Regions from separate parts of the Paenibacillus sp. FSL H3-0302 genome, predicted to be linked through region 1. Evidence: riboswitches for the same ligand, from Rfam matches in the RefSeq annotation. Region 1 holds a riboswitch; each other region holds the start of a gene.

Region 1 (7,500 bases):
TCTGTTTAACCCAGCGGTACTTATTAATTCAGCGGCTTGGGGACAAGCAGATTCATTCTTTTTGATCTTCCTGCTGCTCAGTATCCATGGCGCTGCGAACAAAAAGTTTGTCCGCTCCGCAATTTTGTTTGCCTTAGCGACGCTAATTAAACCGCAAGCGTTGATATTCACGCCGGTATTGTTGTTTGCTTTTTATCATCACCGCGCTTGGAAGCAGCTTGGATTCGGAGCTTTGTATGGATTAGGGATCTTCGGATTGCTTGCGGCACCGTTTTTCTGGAATAACGGAGGATTGGTAGGGGTTATTGATCTTTACAAGAGTACGTTATCTTCCTATCCGTATTCTTCAGTGAATGCATTTAATCTGTATGCACTGACTGATCCGATGTGGTCATCCCTTGATCTAACCTGGCTTGGCATTCCATACCGTGTATGGGGCTTCATATTTATTTTAGTGGCTGTAGCTGTTGCGGCATTTTATTCCTTTAAAAAGGATCGCTTGGACCTGACCAAATCCTATTTTATCGGGATGGTGCTTATAGTAGTGGTCTTTGTGCTTGGCACCAAAATGCATGAACGTTATATGTTCCCTGCTCTTATTCTTTGTTTGTTTACTTATATAGAAAGTCGGGACCGCCGCTTTTTATCGCTATTTCTCGGATTCAGCTTAACGCAATACACCAATGTGGCGTACACCTTATCCCACCTGAATGCAGATGTTAGCCCGGGTGCAGACGGAATCGTATTAGTGACTGCTATAGCTAATCTAGCATTACTGCTTTATATGCTGAATATCGGATACGATGTGTATGTCCGCAAGGGAATAAAACCTCTTCCAGCGCCAATTACACCGGAAGAACAGTATGAAGAAGATTTGAGAGTTGTCGGGCAAATTAAACCGCATCAGAAGGGAGGGCGATTTAACGATGAAGTTTAAGCGTATAGATTGGATATGCATAATAGCTATTACGGCCGTTTACGCAGCGCTTGCTTTATATAATCTTGGCTCTACTAAATCTCCAGAGACCTTATGGGAGCCTGCTGCCAGTGGTGAAAGCTTCTATGTAGATTTGGGGCAGAGTAAACCATTGGAACGGGTCAATATCCTTGGTGGCGTGGGCACGGGTAAGTTCAAGCTGGAATTCAGCGACAATCCTGAGGTCTGGAGCAGTCCGATGGATGTCAGTGAGGATGTCGGGAATGTCTTCATCTGGAAAAGCCAACCCCTGAACGTTACTGCGAGATATGTGAAGTTTACAGTTACCTCTCCAGGGTTCACTTTGAACGAAATGGCCTTTTATGAGCAGGGGGGAGAAAGAATCCCCCTTCCTATTGCCGGTGTGACACCGGATGCTAACGCTGTACCTAAAAGAGGAGCAGCGGCCAATCTTTTTGACGAGCAGGCGCTCATTCCGGAATATTCTAACTTTATGAATAGTACTTATTTTGACGAGATCTATCATGCGCGAACAGCTTATGAATATACACACGGGATTGTGCCTTACGAGAATACGCATCCACCGCTTGGCAAGCTGTTGATTGCCATAGGTATGGAGCTGTTCGGAGTCAATCCATTCGGCTGGCGTATTATCGGAACATTGTTCGGAGTTGCCATGTTACCTCTTATATATGTAATGGCGCTGCGTTTGTTTAAGAAAAGCAAATACGCCGCCCTCGCGGCAGGATTGTTTGCGCTGGATTTCATGCATTTCACACAGACAAGAATCTCCACGATTGACGTATACGGAGTATTCTTCATTATGTTGATGTTCTATTTTATGCAGCGGTATTACACAATGAATTTCTACAAGCAGCCTTTAAGAAAAACATTAATTCCGTTATTCTGGTCTGGCTTATTCTTCGGAATCGGCGTAGCTTCGAAATGGATTGTGCTCTATGGAGGAGCAGGGCTGGCCATTATGCTGGCTATCTCCCTTTGTGAACGCTACAGAGAATACCAAGCCTCCGGACGCCTGCTGGCAGAGGGGAAGATTAAAGACAAGGAATTGCTGGGCACCTGTCGTGAAGCAGTAGATTCTTTTTGGAAAAAGACTATTATTACGTTGGCTAGTTGTATCGGGTTCTTTGTAATTATTCCAGTAATTATTTATAGCTTATCTTTTGTGCCGGGGTTATCTGCATCAGCAGAGGGCTTCACTATAAAAGGTTTGATTGATTCCCAAAAGAATATGTACAACTACCACAGCCAGCTTGTAGCTACACATCCTTTTGCTTCCTCATGGTGGCAATGGCCGTTTATGAAGAGACCGGTCTGGTTCTTTAGCGGCGGTGAAGGTTTGCCGGAAGGTCAGGTCAGCAGTATAGTGACTATGGGGAATCCTCTTATCTGGTGGACGGGTATTTTTGCGATGCTGGCAACGCTGTGGATTACGCTGAAACGTAAAGATAAGAACCTCTACATGATCTGGATCGCCTTCTTCTCGCAATATGTTCCGTGGATGCTTGTCCCAAGAGAAACGTTTATTTACCATTATTTTGCTATGGTGCCATTTATGATTCTTGGTATTGTATATATAATGAAGTTGCTGGATAGTAAATTCCCTGAGGCCCGTTACGTACAGTATGTCTATGTAGCTGTTGCTTTGCTGCTCTTTATTGCTTTCTACCCGGTACTGTCAGGGATGCAGGTCAGTGGAGATTACGTGAAAGATATGCTGCGTTGGTTCCCAACTTGGGTTTTCTAGGATTTAATAAAAATCTATAAAATAAGTTTATGCATGCAGCGTTATTATGAAGTGTAGATGGATGTAACGCTCCAAAAAGCTTGTAGGAGGAATAAAGGTGAAAGCCAGATATAGTGTGATTGTACCCATGTTCAATGAGGAGCAAGTAATTAGCCATACTTATGAACGTTTGAAAAAAGTAATGGACGAGTGCGGCGATACTTATGAGCTGGTCTTCGTCAATGACGGCAGTCGTGATCGTTCCGCCCAGATGATTCGGGAGATCTGTGAACGAGACGAGCATGTCAAGCTGATTGACTTCTCGCGTAATTTCGGACATCAGGTAGCGATTACAGCTGGCATGGACTATGCCGAAGGTCAAGCGGTTGTTGTTATTGACGCTGATCTTCAGGATCCTCCGGAGGTCATTCTGCAAATGATCGAGAAGTGGAAAGAGGGCTACGACGTTGTATATGCGAAACGCCTGAAGCGCCACGGAGAAACGATGTTCAAAAAGGTCACCGCGAAGCTTTTTTACCGCCTGCTCAGCAGTATGACAAGTGTAGATATTCCTACGGATACAGGCGATTTCCGTCTTATTGACCGTAAGGTATGTGATGTCCTGCGGGGACTTAAAGAAAAGAACCGCTATGTCAGAGGTTTGGTGAGCTGGGTTGGCTTCAAGCAGACTATGGTGGAATATGAAAGGGAAGAACGTTTTGCTGGAGAAACCAAATATCCGCTGAAGAAAATGATTCGTTTTGCGTTAGATGGCATCACCTCTTTTTCACATAAGCCGCTTAAGATTGCTACGTATATTGGATTCTTTCTTTCATTTTCTAGCTTTCTCTATTTATTTTTCGTCTTGTTCCAAAGGATATTTTTCACCTCCTGGACGGTTCCGGGCTGGGCTTCCATTGTAGGTGTCAATCTGCTCTTTAACGGTATTGTTCTGATGCTGTTGGGTGTGATTGGGGAGTATATCGGACGGATTTATGACGAGTCTAAAGATAGACCGCTATATATTGTTAGTGAGACTAAAGGCTACCAGAACGAAGAACAACTGGACCGCCGGAAGGACCACAATGATGTCAGATAAGAACTTGCGCGCTGCATTCATACAGTTCCTCAAATTTAATGCCGTAGGTTTGCTCAATACGCTTATTGATTTTGTGATTTTCACATTGTTGAATTCACTAGGGATGGTATACGCATTGGCGCAGGTGATCTCCTATAGTGCAGGCACGGCGAATAGCTTTATTTTGAATAAAAAAGTTACCTTTCGTGATCGCAACCGGGGGAATAAAGAAGGCTTCGACCGCGTACAGCTGGTCAAGTTTATCGTGCTGAATCTGGTAGTGCTCGGAATATCACTGTTGTTAATGCATCTGTTGACAGATAAACTAGGTATTCAAGTCTTGATCTCCAAGGTGCTGGTTACCTTTATCACGGTGATCATCAATTTCTTTGGAAGTCGTAAATGGGTATTTTAAACATTAATTTCAGGCAGAAGGAGTTGCTATGCTTAAAGGCAAGTAGCTGTTTCTGCTTGATTTGTATATAACCATAGAAACAATATACGGAGGTGAATAACATTGCGTAAATTCTCCTATCTACTCATACTGGCTGGGATACTTATCATGTTATATCCGACAGCTAACGAGTGGTACAACGACAGGCAGCAGGAGAAGTTATTAGAAACGGCTGAACTAAGCACTGCCGATAGTACTCCCCAGCCAGATCTAAAGAGCAGGTATGCTGAAGTTACTCAGCTGTTAGCAGAGGAATCGGTTCTGGATGCTCAGGCACAGCCCCAACCCCAAGAGACAGAAAAGCCTGAACCGGAGATTGAAGTCGGTGGCAAAGTAATCGCACTAATTGAAATCGATAAGATTGATTTGAAGCTGCCTGTATTAGAAGGGGCTACAAAAGCTAATATGAAACATGCTGCAGCCCATATGAAAGAAACGGCACCCCTTGGAGAGATCGGGAATGCTGCAATCGCGGCGCATCGGGCTAGAACTACGGGTCGTTTGTTTAACAGATTGAATGAGGTTGTTGTGGGGGACGTCATCACGATAAAGACTAGTGATCAGGTGTTTAACTATGAGGTGTATGATATTTCTGTTGTAGATCCGAGTGACGTCTCCGTTCTTGACGGGAATAACAAGGATAAGATTCTTACTCTGATTACATGTGATCCGCTAGTGAATCCAACGCATCGGCTGATTGTTCATGCCAAATTAACAAAAGGAGAATAGTGAATGACAAGAAAACACAAATACCGGGAGATATTTATAAAATAATGGGTAATCTAGTAAATTAGGTCTTGTTCACAACTATAAATATGATAGTATTATACTATGAAAGCTAAACACGATAACGGCAAACCTTCCGAAAGGTAGGGACGCAAAGCTAAAGGGCCTTTTCCCGAAAGGATGGCAGCCAGCTACCGAATGAAGAGGCTTTTTTTGTTTGTTTCGAATGGATTCTATCAATTATATCTAGTAAAGCTAGAACAGATAGAGCTTATACGATAACGGCAAACCTATCGAAAGGTAGGGACGCAAAGCTAAAGGGCCTTCCCGAAAGGATGGCAGCCAGCTACCGAAAGGAGTTTTATCCGTGAAAAAGGTTTATTTTATGCTGGTGGCGTTGTTCGTCCTAATGACTTCAGTTCCGGTAAGTACAGCTCAAGCTGCAAGTGCAGATGCCAGTTGGTTGATTACATCCAAAGTGGCTCAAGGTGTGATTGGTATTAACTATGATATTCCGAAAGATAAAAGAATCAAACTCATGATCACCAAAGATAACAGCAGCTATACATATAACTTGTATGCTTCTGGACAAGCTGAGGACTTCCCTTTGCAACAAGGAAATGGGACTTATAAGGTTTCTGTTCTGGAGAACACAACCGGTAATAAATACAAAGCATTATATTCCGAAGTAGTAGACGTAACCATGAGTGACTCGAATTCCGTATATTTGGGCTCCGTACAGAATGTGAAATGGAGTTCTTCTGATAAAGCGATTGTCAAAGCTAAACAATTAGTACAAGGCAAAACAACAGACGAAGAGAAAGTTAAAGCGATCTATAACTATGTAGTTGCGAATGTACAATATGATTACTCTCTTGCTAATAGTGTAACTACTGATTATATTCCAAGCATCGATAAGACATTGACTACTAAAAAAGGGATTTGCTATGATTACGCTTCTCTTTTTGCCGCAATGCTGCGGAGTGTAGATGTTCCTGCTAAGTTGGTAATGGGGAATACAAGCTACGTTACGCAATATCATGCCTGGAACGAAGTGTTGCTTAATGGGAAGTGGGTTACCATTGATACTACAGTGGATGCAGGACTTGCAAAGAGTGATAAGAAAACCGATTTAATTAAAGCCTCAAGCAAATATACTGCGGCAAAATACTATTAAGTTCGTCGCTAGAAACATAACTCTATTAAATAAACAACTAGCTTAATTATTAAGCTAGTTGTTTATTTTTATATTAGGGGTTGCTTTTCTATTAATAGTTGGGGTATTATAGGTAAGCGTTGTTAGACAGCGTACAGGCGATATAGACGAGGCTGATAAAAAGCTTCGAAAAATAAAGCTTGCATTTCTGAAAACAACATGATATATTATAAGAGTTGCTGCTGAGACATTAAACGGCGCCAACGAGAACTTGATCTTTGAAAACTGAACAACGAGTGAGTAGGAAATCACGCAAGTGAAATCCAAATTAGAGAATTAATTTTCTCGTCAGATGTTTCAAAATGAGCATATCGCTCTTTTCAATACTAATTGGAGAGTTTGATCCTGGCTCAGGACGAACGCTGGCGGCGTGCCTAATACATGCAAGTCGAGCGGAGTTATTTTGAAAGCTTGCTTTCAAAATAACTTAGCGGCGGACGGGTGAGTAACACGTAGGCAACCTGCCCTTCAGACTGGGATAACTACCGGAAACGGTAGCTAATACCGGATAATTTCTTTTTTCTCCTGAGAGAAGAATGAAAGACGGAGCAATCTGTCACTGAGGGATGGGCCTGCGGCGCATTAGCTAGTTGGTGGGGTAACGGCCCACCAAGGCGACGATGCGTAGCCGACCTGAGAGGGTGAACGGCCACACTGGGACTGAGACACGGCCCAGACTCCTACGGGAGGCAGCAGTAGGGAATCTTCCGCAATGGGCGAAAGCCTGACGGAGCAACGCCGCGTGAGTGATGAAGGTTTTCGGATCGTAAAGCTCTGTTGCCAGGGAAGAACGTCCGGTAGAGTAACTGCTACCGGAGTGACGGTACCTGAGAAGAAAGCCCCGGCTAACTACGTGCCAGCAGCCGCGGTAATACGTAGGGGGCAAGCGTTGTCCGGAATTATTGGGCGTAAAGCGCGCGCAGGCGGCTATTTAAGTCTGGTGTTTAAACCTTGGGCTCAACCTGAGGTCGCACTGGAAACTGGGTGGCTTGAGTACAGAAGAGGAAAGTGGAATTCCACGTGTAGCGGTGAAATGCGTAGATATGTGGAGGAACACCAGTGGCGAAGGCGACTTTCTGGGCTGTAACTGACGCTGAGGCGCGAAAGCGTGGGGAGCAAACAGGATTAGATACCCTGGTAGTCCACGCCGTAAACGATGAGTGCTAGGTGTTAGGGGTTTCGATACCCTTGGTGCCGAAGTTAACACAGTAAGCACTCCGCCTGGGGAGTACGGTCGCAAGACTGAAACTCAAAGGAATTGACGGGGACCCGCACAAGCAGTGGAGTATGTGGTTTAATTCGAAGCAACGCGAAGAACCTTACCAGGTCTTGACATCCCTCT
Region 2 (7,500 bases), 1.7 Mb from region 1:
AATCCTGAATGACTTCAATGGCTTCACCACTCCAGCCGTAGGAGCCAAAGGCTGCAGCAAGTTTACCTTCCAGATTCATATTGTGCAATTCTTTCAGAATGTTCTCCAGGTTCCCAATCATGTCCGCGTATTTAGTGGAGCTGCCAATAAAGACCGCGTCCGCTGACGTTATGCTGTTCAGAATATCAGTGGCACTACTTTTATCTGCATCCCAGACCTCTGTCTCTATATTATTTTCCTGCAAGCAATCCTGTATGATTTTGGCCATCTTCTTGGTACTGTTTTTGATGGTGGTATATACGATGGTTGCCTTTTTTCCTTGCGTCGTTTCACGGCTCAATGTGGCGTACATCCCGATATATTTACGTATGTCCTTCCGGATCACAAATCCATGGGAAGGAGCGATCATCCGGATCTCAAGATCCTTAACAGCCTCTAACAGGGTTCTTACATATCTTCTGTGAGGATGAATAATTGCTGCGTAATAGCCCTCGAAATCTTCCGTAATATCAAACCCGGCTTCATCGCTGAATAGATTCTCCACCGCAACATGCGTGCTGAAAATATCACAAGGAAATAAGATTTGATCTTCGATACAATAGGTGATCATCGTTTCTGCGGTATGGAGATACGGTGTTTCTTTAAACAGCAGCGTTTTCCCGCCAATATCCAGCTTATCTCCGTCTTTAACCACCAGGAAGTTCCGGCTATGAAGCTTGTACATTTCCTGCAATTCGGGAACAGCAATCTCGGTGCATACGATCGTGGCATTTGCAGCCTTGGCAGCGAGAGCTGCCAGTCCACCAGAGTGATCAGGCTCTGTATGATTAATTACAATGTAATGGATATCTAGAAGATCAATCATTTCACCCAGACACTCGGCATATTCACGTCCGAATTCCATATCTACGGTATCAATGACAGTTGGCTTACCTGTTTTTAATAAATAAGAATTATAGGTAGTTCCTTTTGCCAGAATCAGGCGGTGAAATGGAACCGGGCGGTTATCGATTTTGCCTATCCAGTAAGTATCCTCGGCGATTTTTTTGAATTGTGTACTCATTTCTTTAACCTCCAATGTTTGATTGATAATGTTTATCAACAACCTTATTTTATTATGGCTGCCAAACAAAAAAGAGGATTTGAATCAAATTATAAAAGTTTGAAAAAAATGAATACCTTAAATTTAGACGATCTAAATAAAGTGATTATGCGTTGAGTCACATTTTAAATAAAAAGCCACACAAATGTTTGCACTTCGCCTTAAAGAAAGAATAACCCATAACAACTTTATGCCATATCCTAATGAAAATAATAAAAAGGTGGATATCCATGACTGAAATACAAATAGCTGCTGTGGGAGATCTAATGGTCAAACGTTATATTATTTCGGATGCTAAACAGCCTGACGGAACCTATTCGTTCAGCCCCCTGTTTGCAAAAGTAGCTCCTTATCTGAAACAGGCTGATTTGACGATTGGCAATCTCGAAACCACCTTTGCTGGAAGTGGCCCCGAATGCCGGAAAAGTCCCCGATCAGGCGGTCCGATATTCAAATGTCCAGACGAACTGGCCCCTGCACTTAAGGAAGCCGGATTCGACGTATTAGTAACGGCCAACAATCATTGCATGGATTATGGTGCCCCGGGTCTGGTTCGGACGTTACGAGTTCTGGACCGTAATGGAATCGACCACACGGGAACAGCTAAATCATTAGAAGAATCCAAGAGAACGCTTATTAAAAACGTCAAAGGAATTACGATTGGCATCCTCTCCTACACAGCAGGAACCAACCGAATTCCTGTACCAGTGAGTAAGCCATGGCTGGTTAACCGGATATCTACGCCCAAGATCATTCGGGAGATTCGAGATTTAAAAAAGAAAGTCGATCTAGTCTTGCTTTATCTGCATTTCGGAAGCGAATATCGTTACACTCCAAACAAGAGGCAAAAAGAGCTGGTCAATCTCTTCTTTAAAAATGGCGCCGACATCATACTGGGGTCTCACCCACATGTTCTTCAACCGTTAGCGCTTCGTGGAAAAAAACAATTCGTTATTTACTCATTGGGGAATTTTGTTTCGACTAAACTAATGAATATTCCTTATACACAAAGCGGTATCATTCTTACGCTTAAAATAAAGAAGGATGAAAAAGGACACACGAGTATAACTAACGTAGGTTACATCCCGACTTGTGTAGATCGAAGAATAAAAAGCGGCAGGAAAATTACAGAGATCATCCCCATCCGCGACGCATTAAAGAGAAGCGACACCGACATAAAAACAGAACGGCGAAATCTCATGAATCGAATGTTGAAACATACGACAACAATCTTAAAGAGGGAATAGAGTCGTTACAGAAAAATAACGTTCCGCGGAATTTACCGCGGAACGTTATAGATTTAGACCTCAAAACTGTGTTTGGGTTTAGCGTAAACGATCAGGCATCATTAATTTAAGGAATTCTAGAATACCATTCTCTACTACAAGTTCTTCTCTATCTTGATCAGCAAGTACTCTTCTGATGATATCTTCTTTACCCTCCAGCACTTTACTTGTCCAATGAGGATCAATGATAAGAGATCGTCCTACTGCTACTAATTCAGCATTTGTCAACGTGTCCTCTGCGTCCTGTTTGGTACGGATATCTCCTACCCCAATTAAAGGTACACGGCCATTGATTTTCTCATGTACATATTGCAGGATTGATTTTTCTTTAAAATCTTCTGATGCAGATACTTTCTTAAAATCCCCTAATGAAATATGCAGATAATCCAGCTTTTTATCAGCTAATTTATCAATAAGATAAAAGGTATCGGTGATTTTAATTCCAGGCTCTTCATATTCTTCTGGAGAAAAACGATACCCGACAATAAAATCCTTAACCTTTGAATTGTCAACGACAGCAATAACTGCATCCACTAATTGGTTAATGAAATTAAATCTTTTCTCTAAGCTTCCGCCCCATTGATCTTCACGACGGTTGGAGTGTGGAGAGAAGAATTGTTGGATTAAATATGTGTTTGCTCCATGAATTTCTACCCCGTCAAATCCAGCTTGAATAGCACGTTGAGTCGCTTTTTTAAAATCCTCAATTACACCGAAAATTTCATCTTCTGTTAATGCTCTTGGAATTTCTGCATTCGGGCGTTCGGCAGCAATGGCGCTGGAGGAAACGGGTTGTACGCCACGCAATATTTTTGAATCTGTCATTCTTCCTGCATGGAATAGCTGTAAAATAGCCTTTGTTCCATTTCGTTTAATAGTAGATGCTAATCGGCTGAGGCTAGGAATAAATTCATCGGAGGAAACACTAAGTTCACCTTCCCATCCTTTTCCACCCTCTTGTACATTTGCTGCCGCAGTGATGACCGCACCTACTTCGCCCGTTCTTAGCGAATAGTATTTCAATTCATCTTGTGTTACTACACCGTCATAAAAGCTCATTCGCGTGGTCATTGGAGCCATAACCACTCGGTTTTTTAATGTCAGCCCTCTGCGAAAAGTTAATGCTGTGTCTAGTGCTATCATCTTTTTCCCAACTTTCATTAAATTATATTTAGATAAATTATTATATACATGCGCATACATATAAATTACAGCAATGATTTATTCTTGTCAACTAATAAAGAACTGCTGTTGGATACAACAAAAAGCGCTGTTCCGCTGAACAGCGCTTTTCGCTCGTTATGAATCGTCCTTATTATTCTAGTTCGGCCGGTTTTACAATGGCTGCACCTTTATTATTTTTGGAATATTTAGCTTCGATTTTCGTGGTGTATGTATCTTTGGCTCCATCACTTACCAGCACATAACTCAGATCGACTATCAGCTTTTCCGTTTGCCAGGTCTTAGTATTGACGAATAATTTCCACGTTACGCTTTTGGGTTGAACTGTCTCTCCATCCCAGAGGTTCTCCTGGTCATAGAGTTTGATTATCCCCTTAGCTGCTGTCGGATCGGTTACCGTGAATTGTAAGACTGTTTGTGCGCCAGCAGTGCTGACTTTCATGGATTTTTTATAACTTTTGACCGAATCAAGCATGGAAACAGGATCGTATTGGCCTTTAGAGTAAAAGGCATCCCATTCCGTTTTCTCCAGTCCAAGCCAATATTGTGCATCAGGATCGATTGGCTCCCCGTCATCGTCGTAACCTTCATCTTCAGATTCATCGATCAGTTCACTTCCGTCTACAAGATAGTAAAACTCCTTGTCATTGGCATATAGACTGTACGATGTTTCTAAAAGACTACTAGCGACAGTGCCTGCTGCGGCAAAATTCGGCAGACGGTTGATATCCAGCTTCAGAGTGTTGGTGTTGCTGATACGCACCCCGCCGCTTTGAATATCCTGTTTTTTGGTCACATCCAGATGGAAATTCTTTATTGCTTTGGAGGCTGCCGTTACTTTGTTGATCATCTGATCCGCGGTTACTACTGTTGAGGTAGCTGCTGACACTACTCCTGGATTAGACATCCATCCGATCGTTCCGGACAGCAATAAAGCACCTACTGCCAAACTAGTACCTATTGTTTTGAAAAAACTGTTCATGTACTTCCCCTTTCGGCCCCTTGCGATAATGTAACGCCGTATAGGTCGAAATAATAAAAGAGCTCAAAATAGACTACATATTCTTAGAGCTATCCTTTATGCTTCATAAGACATCCCTATGGCGGCCTGGCGATCATTTCCTTCTGTCGAAAGGCTTTAGACCCATGGCTTTGTGTCATCATCTTTCGATGATTTTACCTTTAACGCGGACATTCAATTAGTTTTAATAGATTACGGACGCATGTCCCACCGCTAATTTTATCATGGTTATAATTACCTGTAAACGACTTATCTTCCATTCGAATTCGCTATGATACTCAGAAGAAATACTACAATCAAAATGAAAAATGAACGATTACATACGCTTATAAGTCTTATTAATGAGAACAGTAAAGACAGGGGGTGCAGCAAAATGAGTGACCGGGAAATTTTCGAGCTCTATAAAGAACAAGTATATTATTTTTGTTACTACTTAATGAAAAATCAGGCAGATGCGGAGGATATTTCCCAAGAGGTATTTGTAAAAGTTATCTTAGCGGATAAGTCGAAGGTAAGAAACTTGAAAGCTTGGATTTTACGAATTGCTTCGAATGAGTGCAACAGTGTGATCAAAAGGCGTAAGACGGGGTGGATGAAAGAAGTACGTAATTATTTACTATCCAGGTCTGAGGAATCAAACCCTGTAGAAAAACGTTTGGATCGACAGGAAACTAAAAAAGAATTACAAGGGTTATACAGTCAGCTTTCCGACAAAATCAGAATGGTAGTAGTCCTTCGTTTTATAAACGAATTGACTGTACCCGAGATCTCTAAAGTTATGAGCATACCCGAAGGAACTGTAAAATCCAGACTGAACAAGGGACTTAAAATACTAAATAGAATGGGTGGAACCCAACTAAAGGAGCTGAATAGTAATGAGTCTGTATATTGAAAAAGATAAACATATTCCCCGACCGGATTATGATTTGATGTGGACTGCCATAAAACAAGAAGCTTATACACGTCAAAGAAATCTGCATGCCTCCCAGAATACTCCTAGGTCTAATAAAAAGGTTATTCCTATCAGTATTGTCTTCTCTTGCCTCTTACTTGTAGCCATTCCTGTATTCGCTAGTATGACGATTAATTGGGATAAAATTGGTGGTCGAAGTGTGAGCAATGCATTAAATAACGGCATCGGTCAACAGTATAATCTTCAAACTTCCAGTTCAGGAGTAACAATGAATTTGAACGGTGTTGTAACTGATGGAGAAAAAATGAAAATGCTGTTATCACTTGATACTAAATCTGATCTATCCAAATATACTGGATTTGCTACAGAGGAAAACATCATGACTAGTGAATCCGGTGCCAAGGCAAAGGTATACGGTTATTTAGAATACGATCCTGAAAGCCAGAAACTCATTGGAGTATATGAGACACCCGATACATTAAAGGATGATAAAAAGGACTACAGGTTTGAAGCACGGAATCTCATTTTTTACAGTGATCGGAATATTCCCTTACAATCTAATCATCAAGCAGGGGATACTATCAATACTGGAGTTAAGCAATATCCAAGCCTTCAAATCGAATCCGTTCGATATGTTTCCAATCAAACCATTATCCGTTACAAAGTCGCTGCATCACCATCTGACTTAGGACGGGGTAACCCACATTTGGTAGTTAGTACTGGTGGTCAAGAGAATGAAGCAATTCCAACCATCATGCCTAACGAAGGATCGGATTTATTTATTGAACAGGTTTTCAATATAACTGAATCAGATTGGAAGGAAGCTAGTCTTCATTTTAGTTACATTGAAGAAGCGAAACGATTTTCAGGTACGTGGAAGTTCGATTTTAAAGCAGATGGACAAAAAGCAAGTGAGGCGATTTACACTAAGAAACTGTATAACAGTCCTGAATTTCAAGAAAAGACCGGCATAACCTTAGATCAGCTAGTGGTTACCCCTTTAGATATCCAAATTCTAATAGATGAAAATGATTCGCTTAAAAAAGGAATTGTCCACTATAATACCGCTCAGTTGGTTATAGGTGATCAAACAATCACTGGGGGTTGGAATTTGAAGGGAGATCATTCCGAAAGCTACCAGCATTTATTTCAATTCGAATCTCCGGAATGGTATAATGACTGGTCCGATGTTCCAATGAAACTTATATTAAAGGATGCTGTCATTGAGAAACGTGATACTACTAAGAATTGGATCACTATAAACAAACCTAAAGAAGAAAAGCAGTTCACTTCACTTGATGTCGATGGGTTAAAAATTGAATTCACTTACTATACTGAGGGCGAAAATTTGATTGTCGAATCAACATCCAAATCTTCTGGCTTCAAAAGCGTTAACCAAACTACGTTACGGATTAATGGCAAAGAAGTGGTGCCTGAAATTACACCTAAGGGCATGATATCTACAGGAACTAATATTGATAGCTACAAAGATATCCCTTTCGACGAAAAAATCGAACTGAACCCTGGAATCTATAAATATAGCGATCCTAGCCGGAACGAGGAAATTAAACTTTAATGCAGGAAGTTAATCTATGTCCCGCCCTTTCTAGTTAATCCTAAGGGCGGATTATTTATGGATAAAATCATTTCTGTTTATGTTTCTCTTTTATTTCCTTCACAACAAAAAAAGCATAGAACGGACTCAAGTCCGCTTTATGCTTTCCATTATTAAGATAAACAATATTTAACCAGCGCATCTCGCACACCATGCTCGTTGTTAGACCCCGTGACAGCATTCGCTGCCGCTTTGACCTCAACCGGAGAATTATCCATCGCAACGCCCATACCCGCGTATGTAAGCATAGAAATATCATTAAAATAATTACCGATCGAAAGAACTTCCTCTTGCGGAATTCCCAGCTTCACAGCCAGATTCTTTAAGGCGTTGCCCTTGGAGGCTTCCGGATGCATCAAGTCAACGAAAAATTCACCACTG
Region 3 (7,500 bases), 890 kb from region 1:
CACAAATTGGTCAGTTCCTGTAAAACCAACTAACACATCATTTCTATACACTTCATATCCTAAAAAGTCTTGCTTAAGCTCTTTATCTATACTGAAACTTAACGTGTTCGTTCTAGCCGTGGTGTTAGGTGTGATATTAACCTTAATGGCCAGATTTTTATCCGCTATTCCAGTTCCCTCATAATTAATCACCGAGTTATTTAAATACCATAACTTTTGCGGTGCCGGATACTTGGCTACTTTCGCTTTTGTCTCAGGATTCACAGTGAAGCCATGTCTGGCAAAATAGCTGCTTAAGTCTAAACTCAGCACTTCGGAAGAGAACTCCACCAAATACTGCTGCTTGGAATTGTCACCGTTGGTAAGGGTGACCTTCCGCTCCCGATATAGCTTGGTCAGCTCTGTCCAGTATCCCGGATGTGCCAGCTCCAGCTGCCAATAGGCTCCGAGTTGTGCAAATAAGCCCTGCTGATTCATAACCACTTTATTTTCTTCGAGGACATATTTATAGATATCTGATTCATACGGTATACGATTATCTATCGAATTCGCTGCGACAGACATAAACATAGACACCATATTATTAGTTACTTCGCCATATTCCCGTTCACCCATAGCCAAGCGATGCCCAATTTCGTGATTCAGTCCCCAGCCCGGATAGGCTTTATTAAAATCACCTAACATGGTTCCTACTGTTCCAAGTTGGATCCCTGTATGATCTCCCGCTGCATACATCGCACCATAAGGCTGCATCAAGCGAATATTCTCACGAATTAGCTTGGCATCATGAATCTCGCTACTGCCATCCAAGCCATAGAAGGCAAAAATGCTCTTCATCCAGGTGTCATACCCAGTTACGGTGTCCAGCGGGTTATTTCCTTGCGTAATATATTTGTTGTACGCCTCCGTCGCCGTTCCTGTGAATATAACATGATCGCTGGCCATTTCTACCACATCTATGAGTTTACGATCTTGAACATTTGGATGAGCCGCTTTATCTTCGTCCAGTCTTTGTTTGTATGTGATTAAGAAGGTTTTGAATTGTTCTGGATCCGTGGTCTTGGTCATAAAAGGAATCTTTTCTAAACCTTCGAAGCGAATCAATGGCGCTTTCCCTTGTTCCTCAGCTGTATATGGATTGACGATATACACTGTACCGCCCTTAGTCACTTCATGTGCATAATAACTATTCGTAGCAAATTCAGGAACGGTTATAATGTTCTTACCTGGACGCAATTGCACACCTCTAGCCCAAACATTCCAAGCGGCCTCTTGTTGAGAAAAGACTAAAGAAGGTAGCTTATCGTTAGAAGCTGCGTCCACATAAACGTTGATCGTATCTCCAGGCATTGCAACGAGACCTGTAGGCTGGTTGTTCGTACCAAAACCAATTCTCAGGTTTTCCTGCGCATGCTTTTTCATATCTCCACGTTGTTCCGCCTCAATGATGGTGCCTTCGGTTTGAACTTCACCATTCACTAGCTTCTTAGCTAAATCCAAAGAATCTTTCAGGATTGGATAGAGCGGATGTACTTTTGCCGCTTCTTCTAATTCGTTGATTGCTTCGACGCTATTATAAGCAGGCACAACCGCACTCATCGTTCCATCTGTGAAAATGCCATTTACTGCTTCGCTTACTTTATCTTCTGTATAAAATCTAAATTCAGCCGCAAAAGGTCTGTTGATATTAGCTTTTGTGAACTTAAATTTTAATCTTTTAAACTTCGTCGGTTCGAATTTAAATTCCAGAAAGTCATTGGTACTAATCGCGGTTCCGCTAGATACAAGTTGGAAGGTCTCTCCTTTACTCGTCTCTGATGCATAGATTTCAAAAGCCTCTGGGAATCCTTTGCGGTTATCTCTAGCCAAAAAAGCTACTCTGTCCAGCACTTCCGCTTGCGCTAGTTCAAACACGACTTCATTCGTGAAGCTTGCATCATTGTTTTTGTTCGTTTCCCAATGCGTAGTGGGCTGGTCATCCAGCATATATTCAGGCTTCGTACCTGGGTAGCTTCCACCGTTCACCGTTACTTTTGATACGTTTGCATTCGGCATTCTATAAGCTTGGCTATAGGCATTTTCATAGGCTGTTCCATACCCTTTTAGCTTCGAAACCTTGGCTGCCGTTGCCTCTACCTGATGGTTCTCCAAAAGGATCTTTGCATTCTCTATCTCTTCTTTAAACTGCGCATACAGTGGATGTGCCTGCACTTCATTCTCTAAAGCTGTTAATTTCTCTGCCGTATCAAAAGCAGCACTAACTTGGCTCAAGGTATCATCTGTAAATAAATTTTTCATTTTAGCAGAAACACTATCCTCTTTATAAAAAGAAAACTCAGCCGCACTCGCCCAATCTTGGTTCGCTTTTTTGAAGACAAATTTAAGTCTCTTAAAAGCCGTAGGTGCGAACTGAATCTCCACTACATCACCGGTTGAGCCTGTATATTCTCCAGAAGACACGAGCGTAAAATCACCCGCATCGGTAGTGGAGCCGTAGATATCAAATTCTTGAGCAAAACCTTTACCTTTCGCACCGGATTGCCTAGCCGCGTATACCATTCTATTTAATTCAGTGGACTCATTGAAAACAAACACAACCTCATTCGTAAACGTTGAACTATTCGGTTTGCCAGTCTCCCAATGCGTGCTCATATCCCCATCCATAGCCTTAGCTATAGGCGAGCCTGAGTAGTTGCCACCGTTATTTGTGATGGATTTAATATTTGCTGGATTCATTCTAAAAACCTCATTATAGGCATTTAGAGCATCCTTGCCGTACAGCTCAAACGGAATAACCGAGGCGTTGCTTAATAAGTTAACCTTACTTTGCGCCACTGTTTTTGTTACATTTACCTTGCTTGCCTCACTTGCTAAAGCATAACCTGCCTCACTCGAAAAACTGGCCAGCATGGCCGCCGATGTAGCGATCGCAATCATTTTCTTCATCTCTTCTTACCCCCAGATGTCATATGAATCTCTCCAGTGCCCAAAAATGGGCACAAAAAAAACTACCCCAAAAGAGTAGCTTGATTGCGTATAAAGTCGCCTAAAAATTAAGACTTAATTTTTATTAAACCTTAACAAGCATAAACGCCTTCGGCGTCCTTATAAGGACGGTAAGCGTTTAAGCGAGAAATATAAGATATTAAGTATAGTTTTATAACTTATACTTTCTTATATTTTAACAAAAAGCGTTACGCACTCTTTGGCAGCTGGCTGACAATAGTTATGATAACCTTAGTCCCTATAGCTTTGCGTCCCTACATTTCCATAGGTTTGCCTATGAAGTTTCGAATACATTCAAAGAGTAACATAAGCCTAGATCGGATCGCATGATTAATTGGTATGAAATGAGTATAGGTAATTGCAATTAGTTTTTCTTATGTGATAGATATTATTTATCGACTATCCCGGAAGAGAAGGACATCCTTTAGGACTGTAGGTCTACTTAACTCCCCGATCCAAACAAACGCCGGAACCAATTCCACACATCGCCCGTGACGGGAATTAATCCGAAACCATGTTCGCCAACTGCGATTACACCATATGCCCATTGTCCGATAGCTATGGCACCCCCAGCGATCCTGCCTATCGCTATCGCACCAAACGCCGTATCCCCTATGGCGATGGCCCCCAACGCTTTTTCCGCGATTGCGATCGCTCCTACAGCCACGCCTGCAATCGCAATCGCTCCCACTGCGAAGCCAAGCCAGCTAAGTGCTATTGCTCCGATCGCTAACCACATTCCCAGTGATATTGCTCCTAAGGATAATACGCCCACGCTTATCGCACCTATGGAAATCAAGCCAACAGCTACATCTCCAATAGCGATTAATCCAACGGCTGTCTTCACACGGGGTTTACCTCCACGGCCATACGCTTGACCTGAGTATCGCCCTAGATTACTGCGTATACTGATGACCGGAAATGAGGGAGAAGGCCATTGATAATCAATCTCTCGTCCATCAAAGCCCCTAGAATCCGCCCAGCGCGTTACAAATTGATGCCATTTCATATCCATCCCGTCCCCCTTTTCAAATTACCTAAATTATACAACCCCGGGGGTTGGCTGTACTCAGACTCTGACCTGAAATTCATCTCATCCTCTGGACGGATATATACTCATTAGGATTACTGTTTGGGAATAGGATCAGGCTTTCCAAATAAATAGCCCTGAAACAACTGATAACCACTCTGCTTAAGCCATTCAAAGTCCTCTCTAAACTCCACACCTTCTGCTAAAGGAACGGATTGGATTTCTAAAGCTTTTTCTAAAAATTGCTTTGCTATTTTCTGTTTGTTCAGATCGCTGGACACACCCTGAACATATTTCATATCCAGCTTCATGTAATGGGGTTTAAGCTCCAATAACATCTCGATCGTGCTGAAGCCCTCACCAACATCATCTAAAGCGTATTCAAATCCCCGATCCTTGTAATATGTCAAAATAGCTTTCAAATGAGCGAGATCATCCACTTTCTCCGTCTCAACAACTTCAAAGACAAAAAGAGAAGGATCGACGCCTAATTGATTGGCCAGTTCAACGGTTGATCTTAAGCAGAACTCTGGAGCGTAGATCGACGTTGGGATAAAATTAATAAACGTTTTTTTATTTAAGGGTGCAGCATATTTTACAGCCGTCATTCTACATAACCGGTCTAAAGCATATAAACGCCCCCGATTCCGTGCCGCCGCAAAAATCTCATTAGGATAGATAAGAGATCCGTCTTCTTTTTTAAATCTGGATAGGAGCTCGTATGCAAAAATCTCTTCCCTTACGTTCACAATCGGTTGGAAGTAGCAAGTAACAAGACCCTTAGTGATAACCTCATCAATCCACTCCATATCAAGTACAGTGGGTAATTCGGATAGAGGTCTCCATGTTTGGTCATCTATACGGAATTCAACCTGCTCCGACTCCATATGGTCATTACAGAAATCCAGAAAATCCCGCACCCCAGCCTCCTTAACTGTAATCACATTTTCTTCCACCTTATGTATCGTATTACTTCTACTCAAGTGATGAATAACCTCAGGTAAAACCCTAAGATTAAGCTCACCATGAGCCTTGATTTCAAAATTCAGATCTCTTACTACACAATGATTACAAGCCACATTCATAACCCCTTTAATAATCGATTCTCTGAATCCCGGAACGGCTCTTCTCAATCGAAATCCGTATACTCCAGTAAATACGCCGGGTCTAACACGGTGATCTGCTGATGTTGAATCTCAATAATCTTTTGCTCTTGCAGATCTTTAAGCACAAGGGTAGCCGTCTCCCTTAACGTTCCGATCATATCACGCGCTCTCGCATCATGAAATTTCATTTCATGTAATAACCGATTCGATAAAAATAAACGGTCCATTTGCAGCAGCATCAATTGCTCCTTAATCAACGGGTAATCGGCAAGCATCTGCTTAAAAGGCTCATGTTTAATCTCAAATAATACAGTATCATTCATAGCCACCGCAGACAGCACTCTTATATTGGAGGGATGGATCACTTCCAGATCGCCATAATCCCCGAATAGATAATGTAGGCATGATCCACATTCCATAGTTTTGTATGCCAACATACTGATAATAAATCATCATCCTGTTATATTCTATCGTAACGTTGTCACATAGGCTTGATGCCAATACGATTTACAAAGGAGATCCATTCATGAAATTCCGAATTCCCTTTTACAGCTTGAAGGGAACAGACCTTTTAGAGCAATTAGAGCAAAGAGGATGTATCGTTTATAAATAACAAAAAAAGCCTCCAATTAAAGAAGCTTTTCACTCAAATCCATAATATGCGTAACGCGATTTCTCCCCTGTTCTTTAGAAACGTAAAGCGCTTGATCAGCTTTTTCCAGAAGAGTGATGTCTGTATCGGTTGCTTCAAAGGTAGCTATGCCAATGCTTACCGTAATGCTGCCAATCTCCCAAGTGGAGCTGGCTATGAATTGCCGCAAATTGTCCGCTATTGCCGTGGCATCCGATGAATCTGTATTAGGCAGCAGAAGGATAAACTCCTCACCACCATACCTAGCTACGATATCTTCTTTACGAGATTGGGACTTCAGGACACTCGCCAATTTCTCCAGGACATAATCACCCATCTGATGACCGTAGCTATCATTCACATTTTTAAAGTGATCAATATCTAGAATACATAATGAAAAAGGCGCCTGATCACGTTGATACGCTGCAATCTGTTCTTCCAGCTTTTCTTGCAGGAACCTTCTATTCTTTAATCCAGTAAGCTTGTCTGTAGTAGATAGCTCTACTAAAACGGCATTCATCTCCAGCAACTCAGCTTGCTTTTGCTCGATTTCCAGGTGGATATGTTTGAGCTTTGCCAGCGCCTGATCTTTTTCCCAATACGCCTCTTCTATTTGCTTCTTCGCAGATCGTAACTCTAGCTCATAATCAATACGTTTGCCCATCTGTACGAGAATACAATCAATGACCTCTACACCTTCACACTCAAGGCGTCTGCCATTTAACAAGTAAGGCACGGCTTGCCCCTTGCTGTCCTTCAAATTGATAAATAGCTCTTCTACATGTCCATTCAGATTGATAAAAGGATAGAAGTATGAATGAAAAATAAGCTTGTTGGCCGTAGACATGATAGATTCAAAATGTTTATTTACCAAATCAACCTGTTGATATCCCATCCCGTCCAAAAAGGTTTGATTCACATCGAGGATCATTCCTTCATGGGTAATGGAAACATATCCGCATGGCGCATATTTTAACCGGTCATCCATTGTCTAAATATCCTTTCAACACCATAATCTTCTCCATCTCACCCAAGATACTCATTAATCAAAGTAATGGTCTCCTGCGGATGGCTAATATGTGGATAATGGCCCTTGGCCTCCATTAACCGGAACGTACTATTATTCATGTGTCTATGTAAATATTCTCCTACTTCTATAGGAACGATACTATCATCCGAGCATTGCAATATGAGTGTAGGCACTGTCGCTTTAGGCAGATCTTCTCGATGATCCGAAAAAAATGTAACTTCCGCAAATTCTCTAGCGATAATAGGGTCGGCCGAAATAAAGCTTCGTTCCAGCTGTTTAGTCAACATCGGGTCAGGGTTATTCATCGCAAGTGGAGCCATAAAGCTAGCCCAGCCCGCGAAATTCATCTCCATCATATCCAGAAGCTCAGTAATATCACTTTTTTCAAAGCCCCCGAAATAAGCATCTCCCTCATTTAAATAACGTGGGGAAGGTCCGATCATAATCATTTTATCAAAATAATCCGGCCGCTCGATTGAAGCAAGCAAACCGATCATAGAGCTAATAGAATGACCTATAAAAATAAGATCCTTGAGTTCAAATGTTTCGATAACATCTAGTACATCCTGTACATAACCATGGAGAGTATGATATTTATCCGATGTATATGCGCTTAAATCTGAATGGCCTGAGCCTACATAATCAAATAGAACGATTCGATACTTTTTCTCAAATGACGGCGTGATAAACTGCCACA
Region 4 (7,500 bases), 180 kb from region 1:
ATCTCATCATCATCAACAAGTACTTCTGTGCTATTCGACGGTGTTGGTACTGGCGCTGGTGTCGGCGAAGCTACAGGCCCAAGCGGCACGGGATCTTCTGCAAGAACTATAGTGCCAATTACGGATGATGGCGTTGGTGTCGGGAACACAGAAGTCTCTGGTGTCGACGTTGGTGTTACCTCTGGCGTTACCGTCGGTGTTGGTGTTGCTTCAGGCGTTACCGTCGGTGTCGGTGTTGCCTCTGGTGTTACCGTCGGTGTTGGTGTTGCCTCAGGCGTTACCGTCGGTGTCGGTGTTGCCTCAGGCGTTACCGTCGGTGTTGGTGTTGCCTCAGGCGTTACCGTCGGCGATGGCGTTGGCGTCGCCTCAGGTGTTACCGTCGGCGTTGGTGTCGGTGTTGGCGTTGGCGTCACTGTCGGCGTCGGTGTTGGTGTCGGCGTTGGTGTCACTGTCGGCGTTGGTGTCGGCGTCGGCGTTGGCGTTGGTGTCGGCGTCAGCGTTGGCGTTGGTGTCGGCGTTGGTGTCGGCGTCGGCGTTGGCGTTGGTGTCGGTGTTGGCGTCACTGTCGGCGTTGGTGTCACTGTTGGCGTTGGTGTTGGTGTCACTGTCGGCGTTGGTGTTGGTGTCACTGTCGGCGTTGGTGTCGGCGTCGGCGTTGGCGTTGGTGTCGGCGTTGGTGTCGGTGTTGGTGTCGGTGTTGGCGTCACTGTCGGCGTTGGTGTCGGTGTTGGCGTCACTGTCGGCGTTGGTGTCACTGTCGGCGTCGGCGTTGGTGTCACTGTCGGCGTCGGCGTTGGTGTCACTGTCGGCGTCGGCGTTGGTGTTGGTGTCACTGTCGGCGTTGGTGTCGGTGTTGGTGTCGGTGTTGGCGTCACTGTCGGCGTTGGTGTCGGTGTTGGTGTCACTGTTGGCGTTGGCGTCGGTGTCACTGTCGGCGTCGGCGTTGGCGTCGGTGTTGGTGTCGGTGTTGGCGTCACTGTCGGCGTTGGTGTCGGTGTTGGCGTCACTGTCGGCGTTGGTGTCACTGTTGGTGTTGGCGTCGGTGTCACTGTCGGCGTTGGCGTCACTGTCGGCGTTGGTGTCGGCGTCGGCGTTGGTGTCACTGTCGGCGTCGGACATGGTGTTGGCGTCGGTGTCGGCGTTGGTGTCACTGTCGGCGTCGGCGTTGGTGTCACTGTTGGTGTCGGCGTCACTGTCGGCGTTGGTGTCGGCGTTGGTCCGGGTTCATCACCATCGTATGGATAGTGGTGAAATTCACCACCACCAGTACCTTTGAGTGAAGCCGCCACTAAAGTACCGTTAATCTGACCATTAATAAAATCAACATGAGCATAGGGGGCAAGTATGCTTCCCATTACACCTATGCCTGCCATATCAAGATACGCAGCTTGGCTAAAGTTAAGCAAAATTTTCTTGCTGTTCAACACGTTATTAGGTAGAAATCCGAAGTTTTTCATTTTTACGTTAGAACCATCAATATTAATAATTGCAGTAGATCCTGAAGGAACATTTATTGTAATTCCGTAGGTATTAGAGACGTTATCTCCTGAAACATTAAAAACATTGACCGCAGGATCTGTACCTGTCAGGGTAAGGCTGCCATATTGGTACACTGTTGTTCCATTCGCCGGCAATGCTGCAAGTTCTGCTGATTTGTCCTTCAAAGACTGACCTACGGCTGAAAAGTCAATCGTACTCCCCTGTCTTTTTGTACCACCCTTGAGGAGCGTTACATTCCCTGAAAAATCTCCCCCGTGCACGATATTCCCATAAACAGTACCTCCGTTGAAAGTAAGATTCCCTCCAACAACAAGTGTGTCAGTCAGGGAAACCTCTGCAGCGGTCAACCTATCTCCAACACTATAGTTGGTTAAGTTAACGTTACCTCCAGCAGCAAACCTTCCTTCCGTATCCGAAACTGTTGTTATATCCCCTAGAATAAACACGTTGTAGACCGCTGCAATTCCCAATGTAGAAGAACTACTAGCTCCAGCAACTCCAGCTCCCAATGAGGAAAGCCCACTACCTACCGTCAAAATCCCAGCTAATACAAGCGAGAGTAACGGTTTTATTCTTCTTTTCAAATGGCACACCTCCTAAAACTATGATTTATATTAATCAGAATAATTACCAGAAACTCTAAAGGACCTAACAACAAAAAAGACCGCCAAAAAGAAGTGGAATTCCCTTCTCATGGCAGTCGGACGGTCATTGTGCCTTTAAGACACTTTAGACTCCTGGACTTTGCGTCCCGCCCTTTCAGACGGTTTGCTATTATCATGACTATATATATGTATTACACTGCAAGTCCAGAACTGGTAGCTGAAGCATTCTATCCAATAACAGTCTATGACTTTTAATACTTTTGAATTAATAACAGTTTAGCTCCCGACACCCACAATTGTCAATCAATTCCTTTCGATAATTCCCCGCATTAGTACCACACAAAAAAAGCGCCTAAAGGCGCTTCGCATAAGGTTTTTCATTAAATTTTAAAGTAACTGTATATAGCCCAATATGGATATCCATAAGGGAACACTCAGAATTAAACCAAAAAACAATCCACGCTGGAGGCTGCCCTCTTTTTCCATCATAATTCTCCTTTATGTGCGTTAGATACATTAATTTTTATTATTACAATTTTAATATAATTTATTCTTCGTTATTTAGTTGTGAATTTAATCACATTGGATAAGCTGTTTAGAAATACCATTGATTATTTTTGGAATATCGGGGTAGAATACGAATATACGTTCCTATTAGAGGTGATGAGATTCATGCATAGAGCAGAAAGCAGGGACAACATGCTGGTGAAATCTTATTTATTGCTTCCGATGATTTTATCAGCTTTCGAACGGGACTCCGCCATTTTATCTACACACTTACGAACACCCGCCCCTTATCTGGAGGTTCTTGGAACAGCTGCTGCAGTAGCTACAACAGATCTAAGGGATGTTCGTGCAGAAATGAGAAGACGGGGAATCAAGGTGTATGAGCAAAACAGACTTAATACGGGAATTGAAGCCAAGTATATATGTCGTGGCTATCATGAACGAATGCTGCTGTTGAATGACATTGTTGCGGCTCAAGCTGCCATCCATATGCGCAGATACCTAGGGCTGGATATTTCATCTTTTAAGAGTTACGAAGAACAGTACCAGATTAAGTAAAGCTGTATAGAAGCCGCTGCGCTCTCTCCCCCCAATCAATTAGTGAACAAAAAAATAGGCCTTACCATGGGAGTTGGCAAGACCTGAGAGAGATATACCACAAAACACTGGGGGGTGTTTGGTGTCTCTAATATATACCTCGAACCTGAAAAATAGCTGATAGGCACATAAAAATTACATTAAAAATATTGTTCGCCGTTCAGAAGTGATTAGAGTGCTCCCACAAGCTTAGCCGACCTTTAGCTGGAATTGGATGGCTTAATGGATGAACCCCTTCAAGCTTCCAGGCAAACCGTCCTTCACTATAGTCGCCAAAATCATATTCGTTCCCATTGATCCATTCCCTTAAATCCACCTCTGGAGTAACCACATAACATCCCGCGAGCTGACCTGTAGCAATAATAGCTCCTGTCGGCAAATTATTCGCTGTATAGCCATGTTTCGCCAATACTGATTTGTACGGTTCCTGTTCACAAATCTTTTTGTCAATCCTCATTCCGGCATGGATGCCTAACTCGCCGCGGTAGGCTGTTCTCCATGAACGAGTTTCAAACTCTTTTTCACCAAGAGCAATTAAGGTCGCCCAAGGCTGCCGTATTGTTATACACCGCATGATATTTATCCCCTTTGTTTATGTTGGACGTTTGTCACGGATGCCACGGATCTCGATCTCGCGTTGTGTAATCTTGCTCACCTTGACCTGATAAATAATCCCAACCGTTTGGTCGATACTCATTTCCATCATTGATCGCCTCTAAAATAAGAACATTTATTTTTATTATATACAAACAAAAGTTCTTATGAAAATATCAATACTACAGGCATTCACCTGTAACTCCCCAGAATCAATAAAGGTCGTCATAATGGAAAGGCTGCTGTTTATTCTTATATTGGTAATGTACTAAATGCTATGCCTGTGCAACCGATTTTAAACTAATGTCGTAACCACTGGAGGGGAAGGTCCATGATTCAAAAACCACGTACTACTATTAAATGGACTCTTATTTTTGTTTTTTTATTATTCGTCACCGCCTGTAGTAAGAATAATGAAGTTTTGAAAGGAATTGTACACACAATAGATGTAGAAAATAAAAGAATTTTAGTAATTTCTGAATTAAAAGAAGAAGACTTGAACAAGGAATACAAGGAAATTCTCGAATCTAATGAGTACTCTCAAGCCATTTGGGTAAATAAAGTTGCACCTTCTAAATATAAAAAAGGCGATGAGATTAAAGTGTTTTTTGAAGTAAGTGATGATTCATTCCCTGCACAAGTTACCGCCAAAAAGATCACCAAAATCAAGAATTGAGCAAAAAGAATAGAATCTACTATAAAGAAGCGGCGTCTCCAAAGGGACGGCGCTTCTTTGTGTAGATTTAAGGAGAAATCCATATTTATAAAATTACTCTGTGCAAAAAAGTGACCCCACCAACTTCCGGCAGGGTCTAGATCTATATTATAAGGGGGTTATGTAATTACTATAATCCTCTTAGCTTAAATAAGTATGAAGCCCGTCTAAAGATTTGCTGAATTTTTATTATTTTTATCGAAACCGATCAAACAAGGTAACGTATCAATCTTAATTTCCAAATTACTATAGCGCTGATATTACTAAGTTTTATTTAAAGTCGACTGAGACATCTTCATATTATTATATGAACTTTCTTGATAGTAAAAGAGAACTTTTAAAGAAAATTTCGTTTAATAATTCGCCTGGAGTAACCTCCGGTGCTGAGTATGCGCTTGATTTAAAAGGTGTTGTATATATTGAATTCGTTAATACTTATAGCCCTTTTACTGCTCGTATATACGAATTTGATATATTCGGCACTTATTCAGAAGACCCAATACCAACAGTGACGCCTAAACCTACAACAACTCCAGAGCAGCCATCAGGGGATCGAGCTATTCTTACCATCACTCTGGTGAATGGAACAGAAAAAGAATACGACCTACCAATTGCTGAAGTAGATGCATTCTTAAACTGGTACGATGCTCGTGATGCAGGAAGAGGTACAGGATCATATGGAATTAATAAGCATTCCAACAACAAGGGGCCTTTTAGCAAGCGCAAAGAGTACGTAATATTTGATAAAATACTTACATTTGAAGTCAGTGAGTATACAATTCAATAAACAAAAAAAGCCCGCCAACCATTAAAATTGACGGGCTTTTTTATGGAGTTATAAATGGAGGCTTTAGTATTGTTCCCAAATTCAAAGGAAGAAAACTGTATGTAGAATTAATTGAATTAAAAGTATCATTCTCAATTTATATAATTAAACTTTTTATAAGACACCTATGAAATAGCTAGTCACCACTTATGATTGACGCATTAAATTTACTATTACTATTGATTAAGAAAAAATTGTTGCAAATCCAATTCAGATTTTATACTCTCAATAACATTTTTCAAACCAGGTACCCAGAGAAAAGTATCTTGTCGGATATAATTCATTACTAGCTCATAACTACGCTCAAACTTTTCAATGTTAGGACTATGTTCGTTTTCCAGTACTGTACGTACCCTTTCTGCTAATTCTACGTAGTCAGCATCAATGTGCTCTTGTTTATAGCTCTCCGCCGATTTTAACTTGGTCCAGGCAAAGGCCCCGCCAGCTACAACTTCTTCAGATCCTTCTACGTATTCAATGCATGAATCATAATTTATAAATGCATTAATTCGTTCTTCAAGCAATTTAAAATCTTGTACATAATTAAGGGTTTTTTCCAAATAAGACACCTCCCCAAATGATAAGAAGATGTGATCTAAACTCACCAAAAAAATTCTAGTTGGTAATCACAACTTGATAGTGAATCCAGTATATACTCTTTTGAAACATAAATATATGTATTATTTTTCACATATAAATTCACACTTATTGTTGAGTTGGGATAAATGTGTTTATAGGTATAGCATAAGTGATAATGTAATCACTTAAAAAAAGAGGTGGCTTGTTTTGATCAACAAAAGAGTCGAGGAGTCAATAAAAGAACATTCACCAGTGCGCCTATACTTAATCAGTGGCGAAACCTTTGAAGGCATTTGCGAAGAAAATTTTAGTAACCAATTCGTCCATTTAAACACAGGTAATGGTATTATTTCATTTCCGCTTTGGGTAGTAAAATATATCCGATTACAACCTTTATAGTGCATATATTGATAAGGAAACTCTAACCTCGTTTCCTTCACTGGAACTCCTAGTGCAAACTCACTGGGGGGTTATTTTAAAATTCCTTCTTTTTGAATGGATTCTGCCCAAAAATATAATGCATTCTTCATAAATTCTGACGGCCTTAAGATTGTCCATTCCATTCCGCTATATTGAATAACGGTTTCGATAGGGTTTCCCTCGTAATCCATTAAGGCTACAATTTTCTTTACATTTGCCTAATTACTGTATGACAATTAAATAGAAGAGAGCTGCTAAAACAAACCGGTATAGAGCAAACCACTCCAATCGAAGTCTCTTAATCAGTTTGATGAACGTCACTACTGCAATCATTGCCACAAGAAAGGATGTCGCAAAGCCAATTAACATTAGAAGCAAATCGTCAGAACTCAGCAAATCACGACTATCGTACAAATCCAACAAGCTTGCACCAAACATAACAGGCACAGAAATAAGGAATGTAAAATCTGCTGCGGCTTTTTGGCTAGTGCCAAGCAACAGGCCACCTGAAATCGTCGAACCTGATCTCGAAAATCCCGGCCATAACGCCAAGCATTGAAACAGACCAATTCCGAAAGCCTGTTTATAATTAATCCCATCGATAGTATCAGCGGTTTCAGTCCGCCTATTCCGCGCTGCAATGATCATCAACACGCCACCAACAACTAGACCTATCAAAACAGGGGTTGGGCCAAATAATTGGCTTTTTATTGTGTCCTTGAAGAGAAGATATAGGGTTAATGCTGGTAACATAGCCAAAATCATATGAATGACATTTAATCCTTTGCTTTTGGAAAAATCCATTCTAATCATATTAACCCCAATCTCCAAATACCTTTTCCAATAAAGAATTAAAACTGCCATCACTGCACCCAACTGAATAACAATTTTAAAAGTTATTGCAGCATCTCCCTCAAAGCTAAGCAAATCTCCTGCTAGAATAAGATGTCCAGTAGATGATACTGGTAAAAATTCAGTTAAGCCCTCTATTATGCCAAGTATTATTGCTTTAATTACATCAGTCATTAGCGCATTGTCCCCTTTCGGAAATAAAATCATTTAATTTCCAGTATAAGGGAGACACGTAAACTTCCCCATCGATTAACCTAACAATATTCAATTCAGAATGACATAATTGTCACATTGCTCATTATTCC

Evidence for each region. A riboswitch is a leader RNA that binds a small molecule or an ion and turns the genes downstream of it on or off. The one in region 1 is predicted to bind cyclic di-GMP.
Region 2: it holds a riboswitch for cyclic di-GMP, as region 1 does, so the genes downstream of both, MHH50_RS10615 (DUF6612 family protein) here and MHH50_RS03235 (transglutaminase-like domain-containing protein) in region 1, are expected to answer to the same signal.
Region 3: it holds a riboswitch for cyclic di-GMP, as region 1 does, so the genes downstream of both, MHH50_RS29985 (NPCBM/NEW2 domain-containing protein) here and MHH50_RS03235 (transglutaminase-like domain-containing protein) in region 1, are expected to answer to the same signal.
Region 4: it holds a riboswitch for cyclic di-GMP, as region 1 does, so the genes downstream of both, MHH50_RS02465 (choice-of-anchor A family protein) here and MHH50_RS03235 (transglutaminase-like domain-containing protein) in region 1, are expected to answer to the same signal.

Annotation. Positions count from the first base shown of each region.
Region 1 is NZ_CP150284.1:731,157-738,656, forward strand. Features, by position in the region: gene MHH50_RS03210 (glycosyltransferase 87 family protein) at 1-937, shown strand, start outside; gene MHH50_RS03215 (phospholipid carrier-dependent glycosyltransferase) at 927-2,705, shown strand; gene MHH50_RS03220 (glycosyltransferase family 2 protein) at 2,803-3,783, shown strand; gene MHH50_RS03225 (GtrA family protein) at 3,770-4,177, shown strand; gene MHH50_RS03230 (class D sortase) at 4,280-4,945, shown strand; cyclic di-GMP riboswitch class I at 5,059-5,141, shown strand; cyclic di-GMP riboswitch class I at 5,216-5,296, shown strand; gene MHH50_RS03235 (transglutaminase-like domain-containing protein) at 5,310-6,119, shown strand; rRNA gene MHH50_RS03240 (16S ribosomal RNA) at 6,486-7,500, shown strand, end outside.
Region 2 is NZ_CP150284.1:2,427,746-2,435,245, reverse strand. Features, by position in the region: gene MHH50_RS10630 (FprA family A-type flavoprotein) at 1-1,063, opposite strand, end outside; gene MHH50_RS10625 (CapA family protein) at 1,333-2,349, shown strand; gene MHH50_RS10620 (NADH-dependent flavin oxidoreductase) at 2,428-3,549, opposite strand; gene MHH50_RS10615 (DUF6612 family protein) at 3,704-4,552, opposite strand; cyclic di-GMP riboswitch class I at 4,670-4,761, opposite strand; gene MHH50_RS10610 (RNA polymerase sigma factor) at 4,965-5,483, shown strand; gene MHH50_RS10605 (DUF4179 domain-containing protein) at 5,467-7,080, shown strand; gene MHH50_RS10600 (Cof-type HAD-IIB family hydrolase) at 7,233-7,500, opposite strand, start outside.
Region 3 is NZ_CP150284.1:6,746,749-6,754,248, forward strand. Features, by position in the region: gene MHH50_RS29985 (NPCBM/NEW2 domain-containing protein) at 1-2,946, opposite strand, end outside; cyclic di-GMP riboswitch class I at 3,205-3,291, opposite strand; gene MHH50_RS29990 (hypothetical protein) at 3,449-4,015, opposite strand; gene MHH50_RS29995 (EAL domain-containing protein) at 4,132-5,169, opposite strand; gene MHH50_RS30000 (helix-turn-helix domain-containing protein) at 5,166-5,561, opposite strand; gene MHH50_RS30005 (sensor domain-containing diguanylate cyclase) at 5,772-6,761, opposite strand; gene MHH50_RS30010 (alpha/beta hydrolase) at 6,800-7,500, opposite strand, start outside.
Region 4 is NZ_CP150284.1:550,996-558,495, reverse strand. Features, by position in the region: gene MHH50_RS02465 (choice-of-anchor A family protein) at 1-2,084, opposite strand, end outside; cyclic di-GMP riboswitch class I at 2,193-2,283, opposite strand; gene MHH50_RS02460 (hypothetical protein) at 2,673-3,170, shown strand; gene MHH50_RS02455 (ASCH domain-containing protein) at 3,370-3,783, opposite strand; gene MHH50_RS02450 (DUF3221 domain-containing protein) at 4,135-4,479, shown strand; gene MHH50_RS02445 (hypothetical protein) at 4,826-5,305, shown strand; gene MHH50_RS02440 (hypothetical protein) at 5,521-5,904, opposite strand; gene MHH50_RS02435 (undecaprenyl-diphosphate phosphatase) at 6,566-7,369, opposite strand.